Regions from separate parts of the Streptomyces sp. NPDC014995 genome, predicted to be linked through region 1. Evidence: riboswitches for the same ligand, from Rfam matches in the RefSeq annotation. Region 1 holds a riboswitch; the other holds the start of a gene.
What was found. A riboswitch is a leader RNA that binds a small molecule or an ion and turns the genes downstream of it on or off. The one in region 1 is predicted to bind cobalamin.
Positions count from the first base shown of each region.

Region 2: linked by a shared signal. The riboswitch ahead of ACF1A1_RS26075 (energy-coupling factor ABC transporter permease) and the one ahead of ACF1A1_RS14070 (ribonucleoside-diphosphate reductase subunit alpha) in region 1 are both predicted to bind cobalamin.

Region 1 is NZ_JBIBVX010000006.1:86,522-92,405, forward strand. Features, by position in the region: gene ACF1A1_RS14045 (extracellular solute-binding protein) at 1-98, opposite strand, end outside; gene ACF1A1_RS14050 (GntR family transcriptional regulator) at 519-1,283, shown strand; gene ACF1A1_RS14055 (DUF3311 domain-containing protein) at 1,530-1,796, shown strand; gene mctP (monocarboxylate uptake permease MctP) at 1,793-3,421, shown strand; gene ACF1A1_RS14065 (GNAT family N-acetyltransferase) at 3,519-4,025, shown strand; cobalamin riboswitch at 4,043-4,202, shown strand; gene ACF1A1_RS14070 (ribonucleoside-diphosphate reductase subunit alpha) at 4,325-5,884, shown strand, end outside.
Region 2 is NZ_JBIBVX010000013.1:197,699-203,582, forward strand. Features, by position in the region: gene ACF1A1_RS26050 (DUF6766 family protein) at 1-108, shown strand, start outside; gene ACF1A1_RS26055 (amidohydrolase) at 125-1,312, opposite strand; gene ACF1A1_RS26060 (energy-coupling factor ABC transporter ATP-binding protein) at 1,396-2,253, opposite strand; gene cbiQ (cobalt ECF transporter T component CbiQ) at 2,250-2,999, opposite strand; gene ACF1A1_RS26070 (energy-coupling factor ABC transporter substrate-binding protein) at 3,006-3,470, opposite strand; gene ACF1A1_RS26075 (energy-coupling factor ABC transporter permease) at 3,467-4,168, opposite strand; cobalamin riboswitch at 4,198-4,381, opposite strand; gene ACF1A1_RS26080 (PP2C family protein-serine/threonine phosphatase) at 4,578-5,732, opposite strand.

The DNA of each region.
Region 1 (5,884 bases):
CCCTTGTCCGAGCCCCCGCCGTCGCCGTTGTCCCCGCACGCCGCGATGGAGACGATCATGCCCGCGATACCGATCGCGGCTGTCAGCTTGCGCTTCACGCCATCCTCCTCAGGGATGCCACAAACCCCCCTGCCTCCCCGCCGCGGTTGAGCGTCAACGCGTACCGTCCGTGGGGCCGGGACCTGGACCAGTGGTGTAGACCAGTAGGGGGAGCTTGGCTCAGACCAATAGGGCTGTCAAGGCGTTCGACGGGGCTCGAGTCGTCCGTTACGCGACCGCGATATGCAGGGACTTTTCAATTTCTGGGCGGTCATCGGGGCCTCACGCGCGGGGTGTACCACCGCCCCCCGGAACCGGTCTGGACTAGACCAACAAGGGTCCCGAAGGTATACAGAGGGGATCACGGATCGCGCGAGGTCACCCGCACGGGACACCCCGCCCACGAACCCGTGCCACGATGTGAGCCGCGGCCGACGGGTATGTCGGTCGCTTGGCACCCGCAGCCGGGAAGGCAGGCCATGAGCACCGACGTCAGCAGTGCGGAGAACGAGGGTGGGGCGACCGTCCGTACCGCGCGTGTGCCCAAGTACTACCGCCTGAAGAAGCACCTGCTCGACATGACGGAGACCCAGGCGCCCGGTACGCCGGTGCCGCCCGAGCGGACGCTGGCGGCGGAGTTCGACACCTCGCGCACGACCGTGCGCCAGGCCCTTCAGGAGCTGGTCGTCGAAGGCCGCCTGGAGCGCATCCAGGGCAAGGGCACGTTCGTCGCCAAGCCGAAGGTCTCCCAGGCGCTCCAGCTCACCTCGTACACCGAGGACATGCGCGCCCAGGGCCTCGAACCCACCTCACAGCTCCTGGACCTCGGCTACATCACCGCCGACGACACCCTCGCCGGCCTGCTCGACATCACCACCGGCGGGCGCGTGCTGCGCATCGAGCGGCTGCGCATGGCCAACGGCGAGCCCATGGCCATCGAGACCACCCACCTCTCCGCCAAGCGCTTCCCGGCCCTGCGCAGGTCACTGGTGAAGTACACCTCCCTCTACACCGCGCTCGCCGAGGTCTACGACGTCCACCTCGCCGAGGCCGAGGAGACCATCGAGACCTCGCTGGCCACTCCGCGTGAGGCCGGCCTGCTCGGCACCGACGTGGGCCTGCCGATGCTGATGCTGTCCCGGCACTCCCTGGACAAGGAGGGCAAGCCGGTGGAGTGGGTGCGGTCGGTCTACCGCGGCGACCGGTACAAGTTCGTGGCCAGGCTGAAGCGGCCGCGGGACTGAGTGCCCGGGGCGGCGCGCGGTGCGCGCGACTCCCGCTCCCGCTCCCCGTTCCTCCCGTCGCCGCACGGACGGGAGGATTCCCCCCGATGCGTAGCGCGAACGTCCGCGCCCCCACCGTCCGTACGCTCCGTCGCCCAGAGCAAAGACTGGGGACCGATATCCGGACGAGGTCTTCCGCTGGGCTTTATCCGTCACCTACATTTCGCCTGCGTCGCACACGTGATCAACGAGGGGACGGAGCGCCCGATGTCAGAAGCGCCTGAAGTGTCCGGAGGGCCGGTGGTGACGCCCGTACGCGTCGTCATCGGCCTCTGCCTGTTCGCGCCCTTCGTGGCGATGCTGTGGGTGGGCTCGTACGCGAAGGTGGAGCCGAAGTTCATCGGCATCCCGTTCTTCTACTGGTACCAGATGGCGTGGGTCCTGATCTCGACCGTTCTCACGATGGTCGCCTACACGCTGTGGCGGCGTGACCAGCGCGCCCGTTCCTCCGCGAAGGGCGGTGCGTCGCGGTGAACGACGGCGTGAACGGCGTGGCACTCGCCGTCTTCATCTTCTTCTTCCTGGCCGTCACGGTCATGGGCTTCCTGGCCGCGCGCTGGCGCAAGGCCGAGAACGAGCACAGCCTCGACGAATGGGGCCTGGGCGGCCGGTCGTTCGGCACCTGGATCACCTGGTTCCTGCTGGGCGGTGACCTGTACACGGCCTATACGTTCGTGGCGGTCCCGGCGGCGATCTACGCGGCCGGCGCGGCCGGCTTCTTCGCGGTGCCGTACACGATCCTGGTGTACCCGCTGATCTTCACCTTCCTGCCGCGCCTGTGGTCGGTCTCGCACAAGCACGGGTACGTGACGACCTCGGACTTCGTGCGCGGCCGCTTCGGTTCCAAGGGCCTGTCCCTGGCCGTGGCCCTCACCGGCATCCTGGCGACCATGCCGTACATCGCGCTCCAGCTCGTCGGCATCCAGGCGGTGCTGGACGTGATGGGCGTCGGCGGCGGCGAGAACACCAACTGGTTCGTCAAGGACCTGCCGCTGCTGATCGCCTTCGGTGTGCTGGCCGCGTACACGTACTCGTCGGGTCTGCGCGCCCCCGCACTGATCGCGTTCGTGAAGGACACGCTGATCTACATCGTGATCGCGGTGGCGATCATCTACATCCCGATCAAGCTGGGCGGGTTCGACGACATCTTCGCCAAGGCCGGAGACGCCTACGCGCAGGTCAACCCGGCGACGGACAAGCCGCGCGGCGCCCTGGTGCCGGCCGAGGCGGGCCAGTGGACGTACGCCACGCTGGCGTTCGGCTCCGCGCTGGCGCTCTTCATGTACCCGCACTCCATCACGGCGACCCTCTCCTCCAAGAGCCGTGAGGTGATCCGCCGCAACACCACCATCCTGCCGCTGTACTCCCTCATGCTCGGCCTGCTGGCCCTGCTGGGCTTCATGGCGATCGCGGCCGGTGTGAAGGTCACCAACGGGCAGCTGGCGATCCCGCAGCTGTTCGAGAACATGTTCCCGGCCTGGTTCGCGGGCGTGGCCTTCGCGGCGATCGGCATCGGTGCGCTGGTCCCGGCGGCGATCATGTCCATCGCGGCCGCGAACCTCTTCACCCGCAACATCTACAAGGACTTCATCAAGCCGGACGCGACGCCCAAGGAGGAGACCCGCGTCTCCAAGCTGGTCTCCCTGCTGGTGAAGGTGGGCGCCCTGGCCTTCGTCCTCACGATGGACAAGACGGTCGCCATCAACTTCCAGCTCCTGGGCGGCATCTGGATCCTGCAGACCTTCCCGGCCCTGGTCGGCGGCCTGTTCACGCGCTGGTTCCACCGCTGGGCGCTGCTCGCGGGCTGGGCGGTCGGCATGGTGTACGGCACGGTGGCCGCGTACGGCGTCGCCTCGCCCACCCAGAAGCACTTCGGCGGCTCGGCGAAGGAGATCCCCGGCATCGGCGAGATCGGCTACATCGGTCTGACGGCGTTCGTCCTGAACCTGGTCGTGACGGTCGTCCTGACCTTCGTCCTGAAGGCGCTGAAGGCCCCGGAGGGCATCGACGAGACGAGCCCGGAGGACTACACCGCGGACGCCGGCGACCCGGGCGTCCAGGTGGAACTGCCGCCGGCCACGGCGGGCACGAGCCACTGACGCCGGCCTGGTGACCTGAGCCGGAGACCAGCCCGACCCGCAGCGGGCCGCCGTCGAGCAGGACCGACGGCGGCCCGTTGTCGTCCACACTCGTCCCATGGACATCCTCATCCGGGAAGTGAAACCCACCGAACACGTCGTCCTCGGCGACATCACCGCCCGCGCCTACCTCGACGACGGCCTGCTCGACTTCGGCGAGAGCGACGGGTACCTGCACCACCTGAGAGACGTGGCCGGACGGGCCGCCGCAGCCGACGTCCTGGTCGCCGCGGAGGGGGACAGGATCCTCGGCGGCGTCACCTTCGTACCGTCCGGCGGCCCGATGGCCGACATCGCGGGCCCGGGCGAGGCCGAGATACGGATGCTCGCCGTCGCCCGCGAAACGCGCGGCCGGGGCGCCGGTGAGGCCCTGGTCCGGTTCTGCGTCGAACGGGCCCGGTCCACGCCCGGCTGCACGGCCGTCGTCCTGTCCACCCAGCGGACCATGCACGCGGCTCACCGCATCTACGAACGCCTGGGGTTCGTCCGCACACCCGAGCGGGACTGGAACCCCCTCCCGCACCTGGACGACATCACCCTGCTCACCTACAAGTTGACGCTGTGAAGCCACCGCGACACAACATCTGGGGGTAGCACGGCAGCCCGGCACAAGATGTATGCTCATGCTCGCTGTCGCCGCAGGGGAATCCGGTGCGAATCCGGAACTGTCCCGCAACGGTGTACTTGCGTGTTTCCGCACGCCTGTTCAGTCCGAGGACCTGCCGACAGTGCGCCCGGTCCGACCGTTCCGGGTGCCTGACGTCCGGGCCTCGTGGAGTGGGCCGGTGGACGCGACGCCGTGCGCGCTCGTGTGCTGCCCCCTGCCCTCCGCCAGGCCCCCGCCGAGCGAGGGAGAGCCCCCACGTGACCATCGCGCCAGCCGATCCGGCTTCAGCCGCACCGTCCACGACACCGGCCGGGGACGACGGTCCCGGAGCCGCGCTGTTGCGAACCCTGACCGAGCTGACCGCCGACCTCCCCGACGCCGACCCCGGCCGGGTCGCCGCCGCCGCCCTGCGCGGCCGGTCCGCGCGGGCGGACGAGACGGAGCTGCGCGAGCTGGCCACGGAGGCGGCCGCCGGCCTCATCTCCGAGGACCCCGCCTACTCCCGGCTGGCCGCCCGCCTGCTGACGATCGGCATCCGCGCCGAGGCCGCCTCCCAGGGCGTCACCTCCTTCACGGAGTCCGTCGCCGTCGGCCACCGCGAGGGCCTCATCGCGGATCGCACCGCCGAGTTCGTCCGGGTCCACGCGGCCCGCCTCGACGCCCTGGTCGACCCGCACGCCGACGACCGCTTCGGCTACTTCGGTCTGCGCACCCTCCACAGCCGCTACCTCCTGCGCCACCCGATCACCCGCAAGGTCGTCGAGACCCCCCAGCACTTCCTGCTGCGCGTCGCCGCCGGGCTCGCCGAGAACACGGTGTCCGATGCGGAGACGGGCGCCCGGTCCGTCGACGAGGTCGCCGCGCTCTACGGGCTCATGAGCCGCCTCGACTACCTCCCCTCCTCCCCCACGCTCTTCAACTCCGGCACCCGGCACCCCCAGATGTCGTCCTGCTACCTCCTCGACTCCCCCAAGGACGAGCTGGACTCCCTCTACGACCGCTACCACCAGGTCGCGCGCCTCTCGAAGCACGCCGGCGGCATCGGGCTCTCCTTCTCGCGCATCCGCTCCCGCGGCTCCCTCATCCGCGGCACCAACGGGCACTCCAACGGCATCGTCCCGTTCCTGAAGACCCTCGACGCCTCGGTCGCCGCCGTGAACCAGGGCGGGCGGCGCAAGGGCGCGGCCGCGGTCTACCTGGAGACCTGGCACTCCGACATCGAGGAGTTCCTGGAGCTGCGCGACAACACCGGTGAGGACGCCCGCCGGACGCACAACCTGAACCTCGCGCACTGGATCCCGGACGAGTTCATGCGCCGGGTCGACGCCGACGGCCCGTGGTCCCTCTTCTCCCCGGCCGACGTGCCCGAGCTGGTCGACCTGTGGGGCGAGGAGTTCGACGCGGCCTACCGCGGGGCCGAGGAGGCGGGCCTCGCGAAGAAGACCCTCCCGGCCCGCGAGCTGTACGGCCGTATGATGCGCACCCTCGCGCAGACCGGCAACGGCTGGATGACCTTCAAGGACGCCGCCAACCGCACGGCCAACCAGACGGCCGAGCCGGGTCACGTCATCCACTCCTCGAACCTCTGCACGGAGATCCTGGAGGTCACGGACGACGGGGAGACGGCGGTCTGCAACCTCGGCTCGGTCAACCTGGGCGCCTTCGTCGACCGGGCGGCCGGCGACCTCGACTGGGAACGGCTCGACGAGACCGTCCGTACCGCCGTGACCTTCCTCGACCGCGTCGTCGACATCAACTTCTACCCGACCGGGCAGGCGGGCCGCTCCAACGCCCGCTGGCGTCCCGTCGGCCTCGGC
Region 2 (5,884 bases), on a different contig from region 1:
CTCGCCGTCGCCTCGATGGCGGTGCTCTCGATCTACCTGCGGCAACGGGGCTCACCGGAGTCGAAGCCGGTCGGTTCCGCGCACAGCGCCACGGGCGTCGAGGGCTGACGCCGTTCCGGTCGGCTCAGCGCGGGGCGCCGACGGTTTCCCGGTGCCCGCTCCACGCCTCGGCCCGCAGACCCGCGTCGTACAGGACGTCCACCGCGGTGCACGCCAGGGCCTCCGTGGCGGCCGTCAGGACCCGCCGGGCCCGGTCGGAGGCGGCCGCGGCGGCGAACCCGGGTGTGTGGTCGGAGCCGTCCTCGTCCATGATCGCGACGAAGGGGTGGATGGCCGGCACCCGGGAACTGACGTTGCCGATGTCCGACGAGCCCAGGTACACACCGGGCGCGGGCGGCGTGAGGGCGATCCCGGCGCGGCCCAGGTGCGCGGCGAAGCGACCGGAGAGCGCCTCGCTGTCGCGGAAGTGCTCGTAGCGGACCGTGGCCCGCTCGACGGCGCACGTGGTGCCGGTGGCCTGCGCCACCCCCGCGGCGGCGGAACGCAGCTGCCCGGCCAGGTCGTCCAGGGCCTGTGTGGTCGCGGCGCGCAGGCCGAACAGGCCCTCCGCGTACTCGGGGACGATGTTCGTGGCCTTGCCGCCGTGCGTGATGATGCCCTGGACGTGGGAGGCCTCCGGCAGGCGCCGGCCGAGCGCGGCCAGCACGTTGAACAGTTCGACGAGGGCCGCGAGCGCGTCGACGCCCTCCGTGGGGTTGCCCGTCGGATGGGCGGCGCGGCCGTGGAAACCGACCCGGTACTGTTCCTGCGCCGTCAGCGGTGCGCGGGCCCAGTCGTACACCCCCGGATGGAACATGAGCGCGGCGTCCACGTCGTCGAAGACGCCCGCCTCCACCTCCCGGACCTTGCCCCCGCCGCCCTCCTCGGCCGGGCTGCCCACCGCCAGCACCGACCCGGCACCGGGCTCCACCACGGCGCGGGCGGCGAGCGCCGCCCCGAGGCCCGCGGCGGCGATCAGGTTGTGCCCGCAGGCGTGTCCGAGGCCGGGCAGCGCGTCGTACTCCAGCAGCAGCGCCACCGCGGGCCGCCCCTCGCCGGAGCGCGCGGTGAAGGCGGTCGGCATCCCCGCCACGTCCTGCCGCACGTCGAACCCGGCCCGGCGCAGTTCACCCGTGAGGAGCGTGGCCGCCCGCCGCTCGGCGAAGGCGTACTCGGGGTCGGCGTGCAGTGCCGACGCGATGTCCCAGAGCGCGTCGGCCCGCTCCGTGACCTCCTGGCGGATGCGACGGTACGTGGTGTCGGGGACAGACACACGCGCCTCCCGGGCGTCGGCGGACCTTCCTTCCGTGACACCGGGTTCCACCGGGCGCCGCGCCGACACGCGCGGGCCGGGGATCAGCCGTCGGCCGGTACCGGGGGAGCGGCGGGCGACGCCGTCAGGGCGGCCAGTTCGTCCGGGCTGCGGGGGCCGTCGTCCCCCTCGGCCAACAACCCCTGGGAACGCAGCAGTCGGGCGGCGGCGATGCCCCAGGGCAGCCGGAGTCCCGCCTGCCGGAGCAGGTCCGTGCGGGCCAGGGCCGTGGCCGCGGGGCCGGTGTGGGCGCCCGAGGGGGTGAGGAGGGCCGCGTCGTCGGCCCAGCGCAGGGCGAGGTCGACGTCGTGGGTGGCCATCACCACCGTCGTACCGGACGCGCGCAGGTCGTCGAGGGTGGCGAGGAGGCGTTCCTGGCCGTCGGGGTCGAGTCCGGCGGTCGGTTCGTCGAGGATCAGGACGCGGGGCCGCATCGCCACGGCGCCCGCGATCGCGGTCCGCTTGCGCTGGCCGTAGGAGAGCAGGTGGGTGGGGCGGTCGGCGAGGGCGGTGATGTCCAGGGCGGCCAGCGCCTCCGCCACCCGGGCCCGCACCTCGGCATCGGGCAGGCCGAGGTTCAACGGCCCGAACGACACGTCCTGCGCGACGGACGCGGCGAACAACTGGTCGTCCGGGTCCTGCACCACCAGCTGCACGGTCGTCCGCAGCCGGGTCAGCCCCTTGCGGTCGTACGCCACCGGGCGGCCCTCGACGGTCAGCTCACCGGTGCGCGGGCGCAGTCCGCCGCTGAGCAGCCGCATCAGTGTCGTCTTTCCGCTGCCGTTGCGGCCGAGGAGGGCGAGCGCGCGGCCCTCGCGTATCCCGAAGTCGAGGTCGTCGAGCACGGTCGGGCCGTCCTCGTAGGCGAAGGAGGCGCCTCGCAGGGCGACCAGCTCGCTCATGTCAGGGGCCTTTCCAGTACGAAGGTGAGGGCGGCCAGGGCCACCAGGAGCCCGGCGGCGGCCGCCGTGAAACGGGCGGAGACGCGGGCCTCGGGCACCAGGACGCGCAGGGTGCCGTCGTAGCCGCGTCCGGCGAGGCCGGTCTGGAGCCGCGCCGCCCGGTCGAAGGCCCGCACGAACGCGGTGGCCCCCAGGCCGGCCAGGGAACGCCACTCGGCCGCCCGGGAGGTGTGCCCGAGCCGGGCCGCCTGCGCCTCCCGGATCCGGCGCACGGAGTCCAGCAGCAGGAAGCTCATGCGGTACGTCACCAGGGCGACGTCGACGACCGGCGCGGGCACACCGGCCCGCACCAGGCGCGGCAGCAGGTCGGACATCGGAGTGGTGAACGCGAACAGCAGCACGCCGAGGGAGGCGGCCGACGAACGCAGCATCAACTCCCCGGCCCGCACGGCCCCGCCGTCGGCCAGGCTCACGAACCCGCCGGGACCGCCCACCTGGACGAGCAGTGTGACCGCGCCGGTCGCGCAGAACCCCAGCGGCACCCGGTAGGCGCGCCACAGCCGGCGGGCCGGCACCCCCGCCGGGCCCAGCAGCAGGGCGAGCGCCGCCACCAGCACCAGGGCCGCGCCCGGCCAGGGCGGCAGCGAGATCGCGAGCACGGTGAGGCCGAGTCCGAGTACGGCCTTGTCCACGGGATGACGGCGGCGCCAGCGACTGCTGTGCGCCGCCGCGTCGATCGGCAGCACGAGCGATCAGACCCGTCCCGTCGTGGACTTCTCGGTGTCCGGCGCGCTCTCCACGCGCTCCGGGCGCTCGGCGCCGTCCGGGCTTGCGGCGCCGTCGGGGCTTCCCGCGCCGTCGGGGCGCTCCGGGTCCGGGTCCCCCGCGGAGTCCTGGGCCTCCCAGCGCGCCCGCGCCCGCAGTTCGCCCTGACGCCGGCCCCGGCGCAGGCCGAAGTAGTAGGCGAGGACGCCCGCGCCCAGGGCCGCCTGGACGGAGAACAGCGCCGACTCGATCTCCCCGGACGGCGGTTCGTACAGGGGCGAGAACCACGGCTCGTAGTCCGGCTCGATCTCGGTGATCGCCGTCTCCGCCTCGCCGTCGGAGCCCGCGAACGGCTGCTCCTTGTGGTCGCCGAGGCCCAGGGCCAGCGGCAGCACGGCCAGCGCGACCACCACGGCCAGCAGCAGGACGTTGATCTTCGTGTTCCGGTTCATCGGGCCACCGCCTCCGTCCCGGTCGGCGCCGGCCGGCCGGCCACGAGCACGCCGAGCCGGGTCAGTTCGCCCTTGCTGGACTGCACCAAAAGCCGCATCACCAGCACCGTCAGGAGACCCTCGCTCACCGCGAGCGGGATCTGCGTGACGGCGAAGATGGAGCCGAACTTGCCGAGTGCGCCCAGGAACCCGCTGCTCGGGTCGGGGAACGCGAGCGCCAGCTGCACGCTCGTGACGCAGTAGGTGGACAGGTCGGCGACGAACGCGCCGAAGAACACCGCCACCATCAGCGGCACGGCGTACCGCCGCAGCAGCCGGTACATGCCGTAACCGGCCCACGGGCCGACGATCGCCATCGAGAAGACATTGGCGCCGAGCGTGGTCAGGCCGCCGTGGGCGAGCAGCAGCGCCTGGAACAGCAGGGTGATGGTGCCCAGCACCGCCATGATCGGCGGCCGGAAGAGGATGGCGCCCAGCCCGGTGCCGGTGGGGTGCGAACAACTCCCGGTCACCGAGGGCAGCTTGAGGGCGGACAGTACGAACGTGAAAGCCCCGGAGGCACCGAGGAGCAGGGTGCTCTCGGGGTGCTCCCGGACCTCGCGGCCCAGTGCGCGGACTCCGTGGACGACGAACGGCGCCGACGCGACGCCCCAGGCGACCGCGTGCACCGGAGGCAGAAAACCCTCGGCTATGTGCATGGCTCAGCAGACCCTCTCCAGCACCTCGTGGATGGTTGACGCGCCTTGGCCGGTCTCCTGGCTGACGGGTACCACCGCCCGTACTCCGCCTTCCCGGGTCCGAGGACCCAGTGGCTGCCCGCAAGGGCCGGAGCCGGACTTCCCGATCACAGTGGCGAGGGCCGCACCGGCATCACACCGGATTTCCCGTTCACCAAGGCGTGGTGACAGTAGTGCGCCGACCGGGGCGGTGACAAGCGGCAACGGGGGCGCGCGGGCGGCGGACGACGGCTCACACCCCGGCGCACGGGGGTCCCCCGGCGGGGCTCCGGGGGCCCCGGCGGCGCGGTCACCGGTGATCTCGACCACAGGAACACCCGCCGTTGGCCGAGCGGATCCGCGCCGTGGGGAGGCCGGGCCCACCGGGGGTTCAGCGGCCGCGCCAGTCCAGGCAGACCACCAGGGCGTCGTCGTCCGGGGCCCGTCGGCCGCGATGGCGCGGCAGCTCCCGCAGGACCGCGTGCGGGACCTCGGCGGCGGGCAGCAGACGCGTGGACAGGATCGCCCGGCCGAGGGCGGCGTCCCCGTACGCCTCGCCGCCGGGGGAGGTGACCGCGTGGACGCCGTCGCTGACGAAGACCAGGCGGTCGCCGGGCTCGATCCGGAACTCCTGCGCCACGTAGTCGGTCTCCTCGAACATGCCGAGCGGCAACTGGGCGTCGAAGTGGACCCGTTCCACGGTCCCCCTCCGCAGCCGCAGCAGCTGCGGGGAACCGGCGTCCACCACCTGGGCGCGCCCCGTGGCGAGTTCGACGTCGAGCATGAGGGCCGACAGGTAGCAGCGGCCCCCGTAGTGGGCGTGCACGGCCTGGTCGGCCAGGGCCGCCTGGTCGGCGAGGGGGATGCCGGCCCGCCGTGCGTTGCGCAGCGCGTTGACGGCCAGGTTCGTCAGCAGGGAGGCCTCGGTGCCCTCGCCCATGCCGTTGGCGACGTACAGCATCAGGTGGTCGGCCGTCGCAGACCAGTCGTAGGTGTCGCCGAAGACGCCGTAGGCGGGCTCCAGCTGGGCCCCCAGCTCGTACTCGGGGCGGGTGCTGGAGCGGCCCGGGAGCAGCTGCCACTGCATCTCGGCGGCCAGGGTGAGCCGGTCCCTACGTCTGGCCCGGACGTAGCGGTCGGTGTCCCGCTCGGCCACGATCAGCTCGCGCCCGAGCACCTGCGCGATCTCCGCCAGCTCCTCCCTGTCGGCGTCGGCCTGCTCCGGCAGGGTCACCGTCAGCACGCCGAGCCGGTCACCGCGCACGGTGACGGGCAGGTGGGCGCGCACCAGTCCGTCGCGGACGGGTTCCACGAACGGTTCCTGCGCGCCGAAGGCCCGGCCGGCCGGGCTGTCGTGCACCGCCACCGGTCCCCCGGACCGCGGCTGCTCGGACACCGGTTGCAGCACCGTCAGGCCGTAGTCGGCCAGGAACAGCTCGACGGAGTCCGCCGTGTACTGCTCGACCAGTACACGGCGGACAGCGTCGAGCAATTCGTGGGGTGCCGCCGTACGCAGGGCGCGCTCCGCGATCACCAGTCTCTTCACGATGGTCAATCACCAACCCTTCGGGAAAACATGTCGGCCTCGTACGCTGTGACGAGGCCCTTCGCCGCGAACGCGCCGGTCGCCCCGCGGCACCTGTCCTCGGCTCCTCGCTCCGCCCGGCCAGGGCCCGTCGTGCGGAACAGGTCGCGGAC